Linked DNA regions of Roseiflexus sp. RS-1. The protein of the gene in region 1 binds, or shares a complex with, the protein of each later gene. Links are inferred from orthologs where the notes say so. Each region holds a gene or a part of one and is shown on either strand. Other genes may lie near its edges. The genes, in order: secA and secY.

Region 1 (7,727 bases):
GCGCGACGCGCACATCAGGACGCAGCCGACCGATGAACTGGTAGGTGAGCAGCACATCGTGGCTCCAGTCCTCTGTCCAGACGACGGCGCCCGGCGACGCGTGGGCATTGATGTACGGCAGCGCCTGCGCATAGGTTTCGCACCAGTAGGTCGTTTCCAGCCCCAGGCGCGTCGCTCCGCGCAAGCCTCCCACCGTTTCCGAGTAGTAGGAGAGCAGGTGCGGATACATATGTGCGGCAATCGTCAGGTGTGGTGCGAACAGCACAGCGCACCCAAGCACAACCGCTGGCGTCGTGAAGCGCGCCAGCGCGCGCCGTTCGAGGGCACGGCGCAACGCACGCCCAAATCCGTCGAGCCCAATGCCAGCCAGGGCGGCAACGAAGAGAAATGACGGCATGAACAAACGCTCATTGTCATACACCATCGTGCGCCCCGTCGTCAGCGCCAGCAGCGGCACGAGTACGCCGAGCGACCAGAGCGCAATCTGTGACCCCTGATCACGCTCCGTTTGCCTGGAAGAACGGAGGGCGACAACACCGCGGATCATGCCAGCGAACGCCAGAATCAAGATTGCCAGCGGCGTCACAGCAACCAGCATTACAAACGGGAAGTGCCACGGAGGAGGCATATACGCCTCACCGAAGTACCACTGCCCAATCTCCCAGTGATCCACGGTAATGAAGCGGATGTACGCGATCAACCGTGCCACGGTGTCGTGGTACAGCCAGGGCCAGAACCCGACAAACGTCGGCAGACCGATGATCCCCGCGATGAACATGCGCCGCACCAGAAACGCCTGACGGGCGAACGCCAGCGTCCAGAGAAAGATCATCGGCAGGACGAACAATGCATTGATTTTCGTTGCCAGCGCCGCGCCCCAGGCGACGCCGAGCGCTACATCCCAGGCGACGCTGCTGCGGTGACGGGTATGCCAGAAGAGCATCGTCGCCAGGAAGAACGCGACCGCTGCCGGAACGTCGAGCGCCGCCAGATGCGCATGGAAGAAGAAACGCGGCAGACTGATCAGTGCAACCGCCGACGCAATTCCTGCCCATACGCCAAAACTGCTCGCCACAGCAGTGTACAGCGCACCGACTGCGATGGCGACCAGGATCATATTTCCCAACCGCTGGGCTGGCAGGTCATCGAGAAACTGGCGCGCCATCATCCACACCATTCCCGACCAGATTTTGTCGAGCGGGGGATGTTCGTGGTTTATTTCCCAAAAGCGCTTGATCGTCCCCGGTTGAAGCGCATCGCCGGGATCCGTCGCCAGATGCTCGAACCAGGCTGCATACGACCTCGCTGCCATCAGGTACACCGGCTCGTCCCACGTCAATCCGATCTGCGGTTCGGTGATAAGCAACAGAACGACTGTCAGTACTGCCAGGAAGAGCGCGCTCACGCCGTGTTGCACGGCGAATCGCCTGTGCGCATGGTCATCCTGATACAACCGGGGAAAAGCGGAAGGAGTGGTCGTCATACAATACATCGCAGACCACAGTCTGCGTTCCTGTCACACAAGGGCGCCATCGTCCCTGAGCAGCACTGTGCAGGGCGTTGTTCTGGATGATAGCACGCAGTGTGCGTCAGCGCAACGCGCGATGCGCAGGCGCTCAGAGAAGAACTGCGTATGCTATAATGCACCACCGATGGGCGCATGATCGTCTTTCCGCGCATACCGCTTCGGCGCACGTATGCGACAGGCATGTTCGCGTATGGGTGCACCGGACAAAGCGCCAGATTCACAGGCACACGACGCATTTCCACACGTTGCTGTGAAGCCGTTTCGCAACAGCACATTCCATCCGCAAAACGCGGAGGAGATCCAATGAAAGCATTTTTCGAGAAACTACTCGGCTTTGGTCCGGATCGCGCAATCAAGCAGATCGAACCGATCGTGCGGCGGATCAACAGCCTCGAACCATCGGTCGAGGCGCTCTCCAACGCTGAACTGCGTGCCAAAACCGACGAGTTCAAGCAGCGTCTCGCCGATGGCGAAACGCTTGACGATCTGCTTCCCGAAGCGTTTGCCGTCGTGCGGGAGGCGGCGCGCCGCACGATTGGTCAGCGCCACTACGACGTGCAGTTGATAGGCGGCATTGTGCTGCACCAGGGCAAGATCGCCGAGATGAAGACCGGCGAAGGGAAAACGCTGGTGGCGACCCTGCCGCTCTATCTGAATGCGCTGACCGGCAGGGGATGCCATCTGGTCACGGTCAACGACTATCTGGCGAAAGTCGGAGCAGGATGGATGGGACCGATCTACCATCTGCTTGGGCTGAGCGTCGCCACAATTTCGCATGAATATTCGGCGATCTACGATCCGGATTATGTCGATCCAAAGGCGAACCCCGACGATCGACGTCTGGTTCACTGGCGTCCCTGTTCGCGGCGCGAAGCCTACCTTGCGGATATTACCTATGGAACGAACAACGAGTTCGGGTTCGACTACCTGCGCGACAATATGGCGTGGGATCTTGCGCAACTGGTGCAGCGTGAACTGCACTATGCGATTGTCGATGAGGTGGACAATATTCTGATCGACGAGGCGCGCACGCCGTTGATCATTTCCGGTCCGGCGCAGGAGAGCGGCGATGAATATCGCCGGTTTGCCACGCTGGTGCGCCATCTCAAACCCAGCCCCTACACGCCCGACCAGATCAAGAAGCAGATGATCGAGGATCCGGAGGGCGATTTCGTCATCGAACCGCGCTCGAAGAGTATTCAGTTGACCGATCAGGGTGTGGCGAAGATCGAGCGATTGCTGAAGATTCCTGAAGGGGAATCGCTCTATGACCCGAAATACTACCGCCTGACCCACTATCTGGACAATGCGCTGCGGGCCGAGTTCATCTACCAGCGCGACCGGGATTACATTGTCGAACATGGCGAGGTCATCATCGTCGATGAGTTCACCGGTCGCAAGATGCCAGGGCGCCGCTGGTCCGACGGTCTGCACCAGGCGGTGGAGGCGAAGGAGGGCGTGAAGCCGCGCCAGGAGAATGTTACCCTGGCGACGATCACGTTCCAGAACTACTTCCGCATGTACCAGAAACTTGCCGGTATGACCGGTACTGCCTACACCGAACGTGAGGAGTTCGCCAAGATCTACAATCTGGAAGTCGTCGTCATTCCGACGCACCGCCCGATGATCCGCAAGGATTATGATGACCAGATCTACCGGTCTGAGAAGGCGAAGTTCGAGGCGGTGATCCGGGAGATCGAGGAAATGCACGCCATCGGGCGACCGGTGCTGGTCGGCACCACGTCGGTCGAGACTTCTGAGCGGTTGAGCGAAATGCTGAAACGGCGCGGCATCAAGCATGAAGTGCTGAACGCCAAGTACCACGAGCGCGAAGCGCGGATCGTGGCGCAGGCGGGGCGCAAGGGCGCAGTGACCATTGCCACGAATATGGCGGGGCGCGGCACCGACATTCTGCTCGGCGGCAACCCGGATGGTCTGATTGAAGAGATTCTTGCGCAACGCGGCATTAAGATCGAGCAGGCGACGCCGGAACAGATCCGGGCAGCGCAGGAAGAAGCACGGCGCATCACTGAAGCTGAGGGTAAAGAGGTGCGTGAACTGGGCGGGTTGCACATCATCGGCACCGAACGCCACGAATCGCGGCGTATCGACAACCAGCTGCGCGGGCGCGCCGGTCGTCAGGGTGATCCCGGTTCTTCGCGCTTCTATCTGTCGCTCGAAGATGACCTGCTGCGGCGCTTCGGTCCGATGGACCGTGTCAAGGGGCTGATGGAGCGGCTCGGCGTCGATGACAGCCTGCCGATCGAAGCCGGGTTGATCAATCGTACCATCGAAAGCGCTCAAACGCGCGTTGAGGGATACAACTTCGATATTCGCAAACATACCGTCGAGTTCGACGATGTGATGAACAAGCAACGCACGGTCATCTACGCCGACCGGCGCAGGATTCTGGAAGGCGAGAACATGCGCGAGCGGGTGCTCGACATGATCGCCGATGAGGTGCATGCCCTGGTTGAACGCTACCTGCCAGAAACGAAGGGGCGCGCCGACGACTTCGAGGAGTGGGATATCGAAGGATTGGTGCGCGCAGTGCGCACAATCGACCCGTTGCTCGACGAAACGAAACTGTCGCCGGAGCAGCTTGAACATCTCTCGCGCCAGGAGATCGAAGATGCGATCATGCAGGCAATCGAGGACGACTACCAGGAGCGCGAGAAAGCCATCGGCGAAGAGAACATGCGCCTCGTCGAACGGCGCATGATGCTCAGCGCTATCGACCGTCAATGGATCGATTACCTGACCGGCATGGAGGATCTGCGTCAGGAGATCGGGTTGCAGGCTGTCGCGCAGCGCGATCCGCTCATCGAGTATCAGCGGAATGCCTACGCGATGTTCGAAGAACTGAAAGCCAATATCCAGCGCGACATCGTCTACCAGATTATTCCGGTTTCCTTCCAGTACGAGCAGCATCTGCGCCAGGTGGAAGCCGAGCAGCAGCGACGCCTGCTTGCTGCGCAACAGGCGGGCGCTGCCGATGGCAATGCAAAGGGAGCGCGGACGGTTCGCCACAGTGTGCGTCTCCCCGGTCGCAACGAACCCTGCCCGTGCGGGAGCGGGAAGAAGTTCAAGGTCTGCCACTGGGGTCGTGAGGAAGAACTGATCGCTCTGCTGCAACAGCGCCAGACGGATCAGCACGCGGCGGTTGCTGCGGATACGCCAGCGCAACCGGCGCCACAAGCAACGGCAACCAGACCGCCGACGTCACAGGTTCCGCGTGGACGCGCCGCTCCGCCACCCGCGAACCCACAACCACGCAGCGGCAAATCGCCTGCCCAGGCGCCGCGCGGCAAGGGTGCATCCGCCCGAAAGAAGTGAATCGAAAGGTGAGAGACCTATGACTACCATTTCGCGACCGCGACCGGTTCTGCTGGTCATCCGCGACGGGTGGGGCGAACGTGATGAGATCGAGGGGAACGGGGTCAAACTGGCGCGCACGCCATACGATGACCGCTGGCGCGCCGAATGCCCGTTTACGCTGGTGCGCGCTGCCGGAAAGGACGTCGGCTTGCCGACCGGTCAGATGGGCAATTCTGAAGTGGGGCATCTGAACCTGGGCGCCGGGTTCATTGTGCGCCAGGATATTACGGTGATCGACGACTCGATCGCTGATGGAACGTTTTTCACCAATCCGGTGCTCTGCACCGCTTTCCGCACTGTCAGAGACCGCGGCACGGCGCTGCATCTGATGGGACTGCTCGGTCCAGGCGGTGTGCACAGTCACGTTAACCATACCAAAGCGCTGCTCGAACTGGCGAAACGCGAAGGTCTGGAGCGCGTCTATGTGCATCTCTTCACCGATGGGCGCGATACCATGCCGCAGAGCGGGATTGAATTTGCGCGTGATCTGCTCGCATTTATGGCGGAACGCCAGATCGGTCGAGTCGCTTCGGTGGTGGGGCGCTACTATGCGATGGATCGCGACAAACGCTGGGATCGCACAAAGCAGGCGTATGATCTGCTGACGAAGGGCGTCGGGCGTCCCGCCCCCGACGCGCTGACGGCGATCCAGCGCTCGTATGACGAAGGTGTGACCGATGAGTTCATCAAGCCGGCGGTGATCGTGGATGAAGCCGGTCAACCGGTGGCGACCATCGGCGATGGCGATGCGGTCGTCTGTTTCAACTTCCGCGCCGACCGGGTGCGACAGATCAGTCGCGCCTTCACCCTGCCCGACTTCGATGGCTTCGAGCGTGAGATGTTGCGCGACCTGATCTATATTGCAATGACCGAGTACGAGAAGAACATGCCGTACCAGGTCGCGTTCCAGAACGATGATGTGGCTGTGCCGCTGGCAAAAGTGATCAGCGACGCCGGGCTGCGGCAGTTCCATGCAGCGGAAACCGAGAAATATCCGCATGTCACCTTCTTCTTCAACGGCGGGCGCGAGCAACCCTTCCCCGGTGAGGACTGGCAGATCGTGCCTTCGCCGAAGGACGTGCCAACCTACGACCTCAAACCGGAAATGAGCGCCTACGGCGTGCGTGATGTCGTGCTGCACGCGATCGCGTCCGATCAGTATGATTTCATTCTGGTCAACTACGCGAACCCGGACATGGTCGGGCACACCGGCGTGATCCCGGCGGTGGTGAAAGCATGCGAAGTTGTCGATGAATGCACCGGCGCAATCGTCGATGCGGTGGTTGCACGTGGCGGCGTGGCGCTTGTCATGGCAGACCACGGCAACGCCGAACTCATGATCGACCCGGAGACCGGTGGACCGCACACCGCCCACACGACTAACCCGGTACCCACGTATCTGATCGCCGCTCCAGGTTTAGGGCTGGACAAAGGGCAGGTGGCGTTGCGCGACGGCGGACGGCTCGCCGATGTGGCGCCGACGATCCTCGACCTCCTGGGTCTCGATCCGGCGCCGCAGATGACCGGCAAGAGCCTGATCGTGCGGTGAACCGTCGCCCTCCACAGGAACAGAAGCCGGCAGGCGAAGGCAGCGCCTTTGCCTGCCAGTGTGACTGTCATACTCCTTGAGATCTTCGTCCGTGCCTGCCGTGTCGCGCGAGAGGCGCCCGCTTCCGGCGACGAGTGCAACTCCGTCTGACCAGCCTTGTGAGCGCTGCGTTCCCGCTCTCCGCGCCTTCGCGCCTAGTATAATCTAACGGGACACGGTATACCGTTCTGCGCCAGGTTCACGAGATCGCCGCGGAGTGTTGGGTAGCCGTGTCCTTCAACGCGACCAAGCCGAACAGTTATCTGGGCCCTCAAACCCGCATATGCTAGCAAGGCTGGCGCCGTTTTCCTCAGGAGGTTCTGTGTATGGCTTCCCGTGAGTCGCTCTTTATCGGCATTGATGTCTCCAAACAGACGCTGGATGTGGCGTTTGGCGCCGACCCGCACGCGCCACGCGAGACGATACCGTCTACCGACGAAGGTGTCCAGCTCCTGGTCACGCGACTCCAGCGCCTGCAGCCGACCCTGATTGTGCTGGAGGCGACCGGCGGGCTGGAGCGCATGGTGTTCGCCCAACTGCTCCAGGCTGGCTTGCCGACGGCGCGGGTGCAGCCACGCCGCGTGCGCGCCCTGGCGCACGCGGAAGGACGCCAGGCGAAGACCGACCGCCTGGATGCCCGGTTGCTCGCCCGCTTTGCCGAACGGGTGCGCCCGCCGCACCACCAAGCGACGGACGAGCAGCGCGCATCCTTGCGCGACCTGCTGGTCCGGCGGGAGCAGGTGATTCAGATGCGGACGGCTGAGATCAATCGGTTGACGGCTGCCGCGCCGAACCTCCGCCCGGGCATCCAGCAGCATATTGATTGGCTGGATCAGGAGATCCGTGCGCTTGAGCAGGAACGCGACAACGAGGCGGAGCGCACCGACGAGGTGCGCCGGAAACGGGAGCTGCGCGAAAGCGTGCCCGGCATCGGCGCGATCACCGCACTGAACCTGCTGCTCCGCCTGCCCGAACTGGGGACCATCAATCGCAAGGAAGCGGCGGCCGTTGTGGGCGTTGCGCCGTATGCCAATCAGAGCGGCGCACAGCACAAACCCCGGCATATCTCCGGCGGCAGGAGGGATGTGCGCAGCGTGTTGTACATGGCGACCCTGGCGGCCACGCGGCGCCGTCTGGTCAGGCGCGCCTTCGATCAGCGCCTGTGTCAAGCTGGCAAGCCGCGCAAGGTCGCCATCGTCGCTGCGATGCGCAAGCTGCTGACTATTCTCGGCG
Region 2 (7,091 bases), 420 kb from region 1 along the record:
TTGCGTGCGAAATTGAAAGAGTGCTACGAGGAATTGTTCAACCTGCGCTTTCAGCAGGTGATGGGCAAATTGACGGCCACCGGCCGCCCGCGGGTCGTCCGACGCGATATTGCGCGTATCAAGACGATCCTGCGTGAGCGCGAACTTGGCATTGAAGTCCAGGAGACAGGTCGATGACTGAAGCGCGACGACGACAATTCAAGGTCGGGCGAGTCGTCAGCAATAAAATGCAGAAGACGGTTGTGGTGGCGGTTGACTATCTGAAGCCGCATCCGCTCTATCGCAAAATCATTCGCCGCACCAGCAAGTTCCATGCGCACGATGAGCAGCAGTGTCGGATCGGCGATATCGTGCGCATCGGCGAAACTCGCCCGCTGAGCAAGACCAAACGCTGGGAAGTGGTTGAGATTATCAAGCGCAATGAGGAGGCCTGACCATGGTGCAGCAGGAAACGCGGCTGCGTGTTGCCGATAATACCGGCGCAAAGGAGATACTCTGCATCCGCGTGTTGGGCGGCTCACGTGTGCGCTACGGCCGCGTCGGCGATGTCATTGTCGCTTCGGTCAAGGAAGCGACTCCCGGCGGCGCGGTGAAGAAGGGCGAAGTGGTGCGCGCCGTCATCGTGCGCACGGCAAAGGAGTATGGCCGCCCCGATGGTTCGCACATCCGGTTCGATGACAATGCAGCGGTGATCATCGGGAAGGACAACAACCCGCGGGGGACGCGCATCTTCGGTCCCGTCGCTCGTGAGTTGCGCGAACGCGCATTCATGAAGATCATCTCGCTGGCGCCGGAAGTACTGTGATGGGAGAAGGTGCTATGCATGTCAAAACCGGCGACGAAGTCCTGATCATCACCGGAAAAGATCGCGGCAAGCGCGGCAAAATCAAAGAGGCGCGCCCCAAAGAGCAACGGGTGATCGTTGAGGGACTGAATATTGTGAAACGACACATGAAGCCGCGCGGTCCAACACGACCCGGCGGGATTATTGAGATGGAAGCGCCGATCCATGTGTCGAATGTGATGCTGATCTGCCCGACGTGCGGTCGCGCGTCACGAACCGGGCATCGCTTTCTGGAAGAGACGGATCACAAGGGCCGACCCAAAAAGGTACGGTACTGTAAAGCGTGTGATGCCGTCATCGATGAGTGAATGGCGAGAACGGAGCGACAACTGCGCTCCGGGTTCTCGAGGAGCAGGTGATGGTACCACGACTCAAAGAAAAATATCAGACTGAGGTTGTGCCGGCGCTGATGCAGGAGTTTCGCTATCGCTCCGTCATGCAGGTGCCGCGGATCGAGAAAATCGTGCTGAACATCGGACTGGGCGAGGCGATCCAGAACTCGAAGGCGCTTGATGCTGCAACAGCCGATCTGGCGGCAATCGCCGGTCAGAAGCCGGTGATCACCCGTGCCAGGAAGTCGATTGCAGCGTTCAAGGTGCGTCAGGGGATGCCGATCGGGGTCATGGTCACGCTGCGTGGTCCACGCATGTGGTCCTTCCTTGATCGGTTGATGAATCTGGTGCTGCCACGCCTGCGCGATTTTCGCGGCGTCAGTCGTCGTTCGTTCGATGGACGCGGCAACTACTCGATCGGTCTGCGTGAGCAGATAGTCTTCCCGGAGATCGACTACGATAAGGTCGATAAACTCCGTGGTCTCGAAGTGGTGATTGTGACAACCGCACCTGATGATGAACAGGGGTATGCGTTGCTCAAGCGTCTCGGCATGCCGTTTCGTGATTAGGTGCGTCCAGGCCAGGAGCGCCGATCCTCAAAAAAGGCGCTGACCAGCCCGGACTATTGACAAGGAGATCTGGTTTGGCACGAAAAGCGTTGATTGTCAAAGCACAGCGGCCGCAAAAGTATAAAGTGCGGGCCTACAACCGCTGTAAGATCTGTGGGCGTCCACGTGCATATATGCGGAAGTTCGGTATGTGTCGCATTTGCTTCCGCGAACACGCCCTGCGCGGGTTGATCCCCGGCGTGACGAAATCGAGCTGGTGAGCAGATCCGACGCCTACAGTCAGTCCGGAGATGAAGGAGGACCGCAGTGAGCATGCATGATCCTATTGCCGATATGCTGACCCGCATCCGGAATGCGTGTATGGCCCGCCACGCAACGGTGTCGATCCCGTCGTCGAAGATGAAACTCGCCATCGCGCAAATCCTTAAGCGCGAGGGGTTCATCCAGGACTTCACGGTGCAGGAAGGCAAGCCGCGCAACACGATCGTTATTACGTTGAAATACACTCCCGATCGGCGACCGGTGATTACCGGGCTGAAGCGTGTGAGTAAGCCGGGACTGCGCATCTATACCAAACGCGCCGATATTCCGCGGGTGCGCGGCGGATTGGGGTTGAGCATTCTCTCGACCCCGCGCGGCGTGATGGCGGGACACGAGGCGTGGCAGCAGCGCGTCGGCGGCGAGGTTCTCTGTTACGTCTGGTAGCGCCGAGGAGTGAAATCATGTCGCGTATTGGCAAAAAACCAATCCCGGTCCCGCGTGGCGTCGAGGTGACGATCACCGAAGAGAACCGGGTGACTGTGAAAGGTCCGAAAGGGACACTCTCGCAACAGTTTTCGCCGGAAATGCTTATCACGCATGAGAACGGCGTGATTACAGTTGCGCGCCCCTCGGACGATAAGCGCCACCGCGCCCTGCACGGGTTGACGCGCTCGCTCATCGCCAATATGGTGACGGGCGTGACCGAAGGGTATCAGCGGATTCTGGAGATCACCGGCATCGGGTATCGCGCTGCACGTGAGGGAAAAAACCTGGTCCTTCAGGTCGGATTTTCCCATCCGATCCGTGTAACGCCACCCGAAGGGATTACCTTCGAGGTGCTGGAGCGCCGCAGCGCAAATGAACCACAGCAGGTGATTATACGAGGTATCGATAAGCAGAAAGTTGGCGAAGAAGCGGCAAAACTGCGCGCGCTGCGCCCGCCGGAGCCGTACAAAGGGTATGGCATCAAGTATCGTGATGAGCGGATTCGTCGCAAGGCGGGCAAGGCAGGGAAAGCGCGGTAACGCTTCCAGAACTTTTTTGCGACTCAGCAGCGGCAGGGGATGGTCATCTCTGCCCTCAGGAGCAGATCGCTATGGCAAAACGAACACCACGAGAACTGCGAATCCGACGCCATCGTCGTGTGCGGAAAAAAGTCCACGGCACTCCGCAACGACCACGGTTGTGCGTCTTTCGCAGCAATATGCATATCTACGCGCAGGTCATTGATGACACGGTTGGGCGAACGCTGGCGGCAGCCTCCACCGTGGAGCCTGAACTGCGCGCATCGCTGACCGGAAAGACGAAAACCGAACAAGCGAAGGCGGTCGGCGCCGTGATCGCTGAGCGTGCCAGAGCCGCTGGTATTGAACGGGTCGTCTTCGACCGCGGCGGGTTCAAGTATCATGGGCGGGTGCAGGCGCTCGCCGATGCAGCGCGTGCGGGCGGACTCCAGTTCTGATAACGCCGCCGGTCTGCCCGGCAGCACAGTTGCAGGTTGCAGGCGCCGCCTTCGCCGCAACCTCTAGCCTTGATGGAGTGTGACAGTGATCAAGCGACGCATTAATGCGGACGAACTCGAACTCGAAGAGCGCGTGGTGCAGATCAACCGCGTCTCGAAAGTGGTCAAAGGCGGGCGCCGCTTCAGTTTCAGCACGGTCGTCGTCGTGGGCGACGGTAAAGGGCATGTCGGCATTGGCATGGGCAAAGCGGCTGAAGTGCCCGAAGCGATCCGCAAGGGTGTGGAGGCGGCGAAAAAGAACCTGATCCGGGTACCGCTCTCCGGCACGACCATTCCGCACGAAGTGCAGATGGAGTTTGCCGCTTCCAAGGTGCGCCTGCTCCCGGCTGCTCCGGGCACCGGCGTCATCGCCGGGCGCGGTGTGCGCCCGGTGCTTGAGATGGCAGGCATCAAAGACGTGCTCTCGAAACGGTACGGCAGCAACAATCCGATCAACGTGGTGAAAGCGACGTTTAAGGCGCTGAGTGCGCTGACGTCGCTCGAAGAACAGGCGCGTATGCGTGGGATGACGCCGCGCGAACTGAACCTGCGGCGCATGCGGCGCGAACCGGCGCCCCAGGAGGCGTAGCCGATGTCCAGATTGAAAATCACGTATCGCAAGAGTGCGATTGGGTATAGCCGCGACCAGAAGGCGACCATCCGTTCACTCGGGTTGCGCAGGCTGAACAGCGTCGTCATTCACGACGATACGCCAACCATTCGCGGGATGGTCTTCAAAGTTCGTCATCTGGTCAGCGTTGAAGAAATTGCCGACGACACCTCGCCAGATGCCGAAACGGGCGCTGATCTGGAGCGCGATGGGGGGAACCGATCATGAAACTGCATGATTTGAAACCGGCGCCAGGAGCGCACCGTGAGCGCAAGCGCATCGGGCGCGGCATCGGCTCGGGCAAGGGCAAAACCGGCGGCAAGGGCATGATGGGTCAGAAGGCGCGCTCCGGTCCCAAGCCATCGCCATCGTTCGAAGGCGGGCAGATGCGTATTACCCGCAAAATGCCCAAACTGCGCGGCTTCAAGAATCGCTGGCGGGTTGAGTATCAGGTGATCAACATCGGTCAACTGAACGATGTTCCCGATGGAACCGAACTGACCATTGAGGAGATGGTCGCTCAGGGATGGATCCATCCGGCAAAGCCGGTCAAGATTCTTGGGGATGGCGAACTGGAGCGGAAACTGACGATCCACGCGCATAAGTTCAGCGCCAGTGCGCGGGCGCGGATCGAAGCAGCTGGCGGCGCCGCCATCGAAACGCCATGGGTTGTGGAACGGCGCAGTCGTAGCCGGGGACCCAACCCGCCCCGGCATAGCCGCAAGGCGGAAACGCCGCAGAAGGCGTGAGGCGCGGACGATCCTGGCGCCGACCGCTTTCTGACTAAAGGAGAAGTGCATGCTTGAGTCGGTTGTCAATGCGCTCCGGTTGCCCGATCTGCGTCAGCGCATCCTGTTTACGCTGGCAATGCTGTTGCTCTTCCGGTTGATCGCCCATATTCCTGTGCCAAACATCGATCCGACGGCGCTGGAAAGTCTGCGGATCGCGCTGCAGGGGAATCAACTGGCACAGTTGCTTAATATTTTTGCCGGCGGCGCACTGCAGAACCTGTCGGTGGCAGCGATGGGGGTCTATCCGTACATCACTGCCCAGATCATTCTGCAACTGCTCGTGCCGCTCATCCCGGCGCTGGAAGAATTGCGCAAAGAGGGTGAACAGGGGCGCATGCGCCTGAACCGCCTTACGTTTTACCTGACCATTCCGATGGCGCTGTTGCAGGCCTATGGGCAGACGCTGACACTCGAACGCAGCCTTGGCACAGGGCAGGCGCTCTTCCAGACGCCGTTCGATATTGTGAATAATTTCTTTCCGACCTTTACCATTCTGGTGAGCATGCTGGCGGGAACGATGCTGCTGGTGTGGCTCGGCGAACAGATCCAGGAACGCGGGATCGGCAACGGCGTGTCGATGATCATCTTCGCCGGGATTGTCGCCGGGTTGCCAGGGTTGATCATTCAGGCGTTTACAACCGTCGAACTGGGAGGCGTCGAGCAAATTATCGGGCTGGTGTCGTTCCTGGTCATCGCTCTGGGAACGATTGTGGGGATTGTCCTGATGCACGAGGGGCAACGACGCATCCCGGTACAGTACGCCAAGCGCGTGCGTGGCAATCGCGTGTATGGCGGGCAGAGCAGCCATATCCCGCTGAAGGTCAACATGGCAGGTATGATCCCGCTGATCTTCGCGCAGAGCATCATCATCTTTCCGGGCACGATTGCATCGTATGCCTGCCCGGAACAGATTGCGCCGCCGGGATCAGGCGTCTTCAAGCAGATTGCGTGCTTTACGTATCAAACGTTTAGCCCGCAGTACGGCAGCGGGACGCTGGTGTACTCGATTGCGCTGTTTGTGCTCGTCTATTTCTTTACCTACTTTTACACAAAGGTCATTTTTGACCAGCAAAACATCCCGGAGACGCTTCAGCGCAACGGCGGGTTTATTCCGGGCATTCGACCGGGGAAACGCACCGAGGAGTATCTCGACCAGGTGGTGAGCCGGATTACGCGAATCGGCGCGCTGTTCCTGGGTATTGTCGCAATTCTGCCCTTTATCACGCAGCAACTTACCGGTGTGCCAATCGGGCTGGGCGCCACGGCGCTGCTGATCGTGGTCGGTGTGGCAGTCGACACGATGCGACAGTTGGAAGCTCAACTGGTCATGCGCAATTATGAAGGGTTCATCAATCGCTGACCACCGGCGTTCGACGACGTGCAGAGGGGTGTGCCATGGATATCATTCTGCTCGGAGCGCCTGGCGCCGGGAAAGGCACCCAGGCGAAATATCTTGAGGAGCATACCGGAATGGTGCACGTCGCCAGCGGCGATCTGTTCCGCGCGGCGCTTCGCCAGGGAACAGAACTCGGTATGCTGGCGAAGTCGTATATGGATCGTGGCGAACTGGTGCCGGACGAAGTGGTCATTCGCATGATTGTCGAACGCATCAGTCAGCCCGATTGCAGTCGGGGCGTGATTTTCGACGGGTTCCCGCGCACCCGCGAGCAGGCGCGGGCGCTCGAAGCGGAGCTCAACAAACAGGGACGGCGGATCGATGTCGTCCTTTACATTCGCGTGCCGGAAGATATGCTGCTGCGGCGTATCGCCGGGCGACAGACTTGCAAAACCTGTGGCTCGACGTATAATATTTACTATTTCCCATCGAAACATCCGAATGTCTGTGATGATTGCGGTGGGAAACTGTATCAGCGCAGTGATGATACAATGGAAACGGCGCGTCATCGGCTCGAAGTCTATTTTGCCCAAACGATGCCGTTGATCGAGTACTATCGCGACCAGGGGGTGCTGGTCGAAATCGATGGGCGCCGTGAGATTTCGCAGGTGACACGTAGTATGATCGAAGCACTCAACAAATACGCTGTTAGCGCGACGCCTTCCGACGAAAGCGCGTAGCAAGAAAGGAGCAGCATGTCCAAAAAAAAAGATGTCATCGAGATGGAAGGAACGATTACTGAGCCGTTGCCAAACGCCATGTTTCGCGTAAAACTCGAAAATGGGCA

The links.
Region 2: the proteins of secA (region 1) and secY are in contact, whole or in part, in a crystal structure (PDB 3DIN), measured with the Thermotoga maritima proteins. The link is inferred for Roseiflexus sp. RS-1 from one-to-one orthologs. Residues at the interface, in WP_004082002.1 of Thermotoga maritima: Glu261, Ala262, Arg263, Lys300, Ala301, Arg302, Thr303, Ile304, Ile305, Leu323, Tyr324, Asp325, Pro326, Val329, Ser330, Tyr333, Ile336, Lys340, Phe345, Val349, Glu363, Phe364, Tyr374, Ser375, Gly376, Gly377, Glu393, Ile395, Thr482, Ser483; in WP_004081795.1 of Thermotoga maritima: Glu108, Gly109, Glu110, Glu111, Ala236, Glu237, Arg238, Arg239, Ile240, Thr241, Ile242, Gln243, Tyr244, Ala245, Arg246, Arg247, Val248, Thr249, Gly250, Arg251, Arg252, Val253, Tyr254, Gly256, Ala257, Ser258, Thr259, Tyr260, Leu261, Pro262.

What each region holds. Positions count from the first base shown.
Region 1 is NC_009523.1:1,017,005-1,024,731, reverse strand. Bases 1,480-5,064 are described here. They hold secA (preprotein translocase subunit SecA), read left to right. Parts: upstream 1,480-1,831; coding sequence 1,832-4,864; downstream 4,865-5,064. Other genes in these bases: gpmI (2,3-bisphosphoglycerate-independent phosphoglycerate mutase), read left to right, coding at 4,893-5,064; ROSERS_RS04270 (ArnT family glycosyltransferase), read right to left, coding at 1,480-1,483. In the rest of the region: more of ROSERS_RS04270, read right to left, coding at 1-1,479; more of gpmI, read left to right, coding at 5,065-6,455; ROSERS_RS04255 (IS110-like element ISRfsp2 family transposase), read left to right, coding at 6,821-7,727. UniProt on the Escherichia coli protein: Required for protein export, interacts with the SecYEG preprotein conducting channel.
Region 2 is NC_009523.1:1,443,888-1,450,978, reverse strand. Bases 4,143-7,091 are described here. They hold secY (preprotein translocase subunit SecY), read left to right. Parts: upstream 4,143-4,915; coding sequence 4,916-6,268; downstream 6,269-7,091. Other genes in these bases: infA (translation initiation factor IF-1), read left to right, coding at 7,000-7,091; ROSERS_RS06005 (adenylate kinase), read left to right, coding at 6,304-6,984; rplO (50S ribosomal protein L15), read left to right, coding at 4,342-4,866; rpmD (50S ribosomal protein L30), read left to right, coding at 4,143-4,345. In the rest of the region: rpmC (50S ribosomal protein L29), read left to right, coding at 1-177; rpsQ (30S ribosomal protein S17), read left to right, coding at 174-434; rplN (50S ribosomal protein L14), read left to right, coding at 437-805; rplX (50S ribosomal protein L24), read left to right, coding at 820-1,152; rplE (50S ribosomal protein L5), read left to right, coding at 1,203-1,745; ROSERS_RS24775 (type Z 30S ribosomal protein S14), read left to right, coding at 1,820-2,005; rpsH (30S ribosomal protein S8), read left to right, coding at 2,052-2,450; rplF (50S ribosomal protein L6), read left to right, coding at 2,468-3,031; rplR (50S ribosomal protein L18), read left to right, coding at 3,103-3,468; rpsE (30S ribosomal protein S5), read left to right, coding at 3,554-4,096; more of rpmD, read left to right, coding at 4,100-4,142. UniProt on the Escherichia coli protein: The central subunit of the protein translocation channel SecYEG. Consists of two halves formed by TMs 1-5 and 6-10.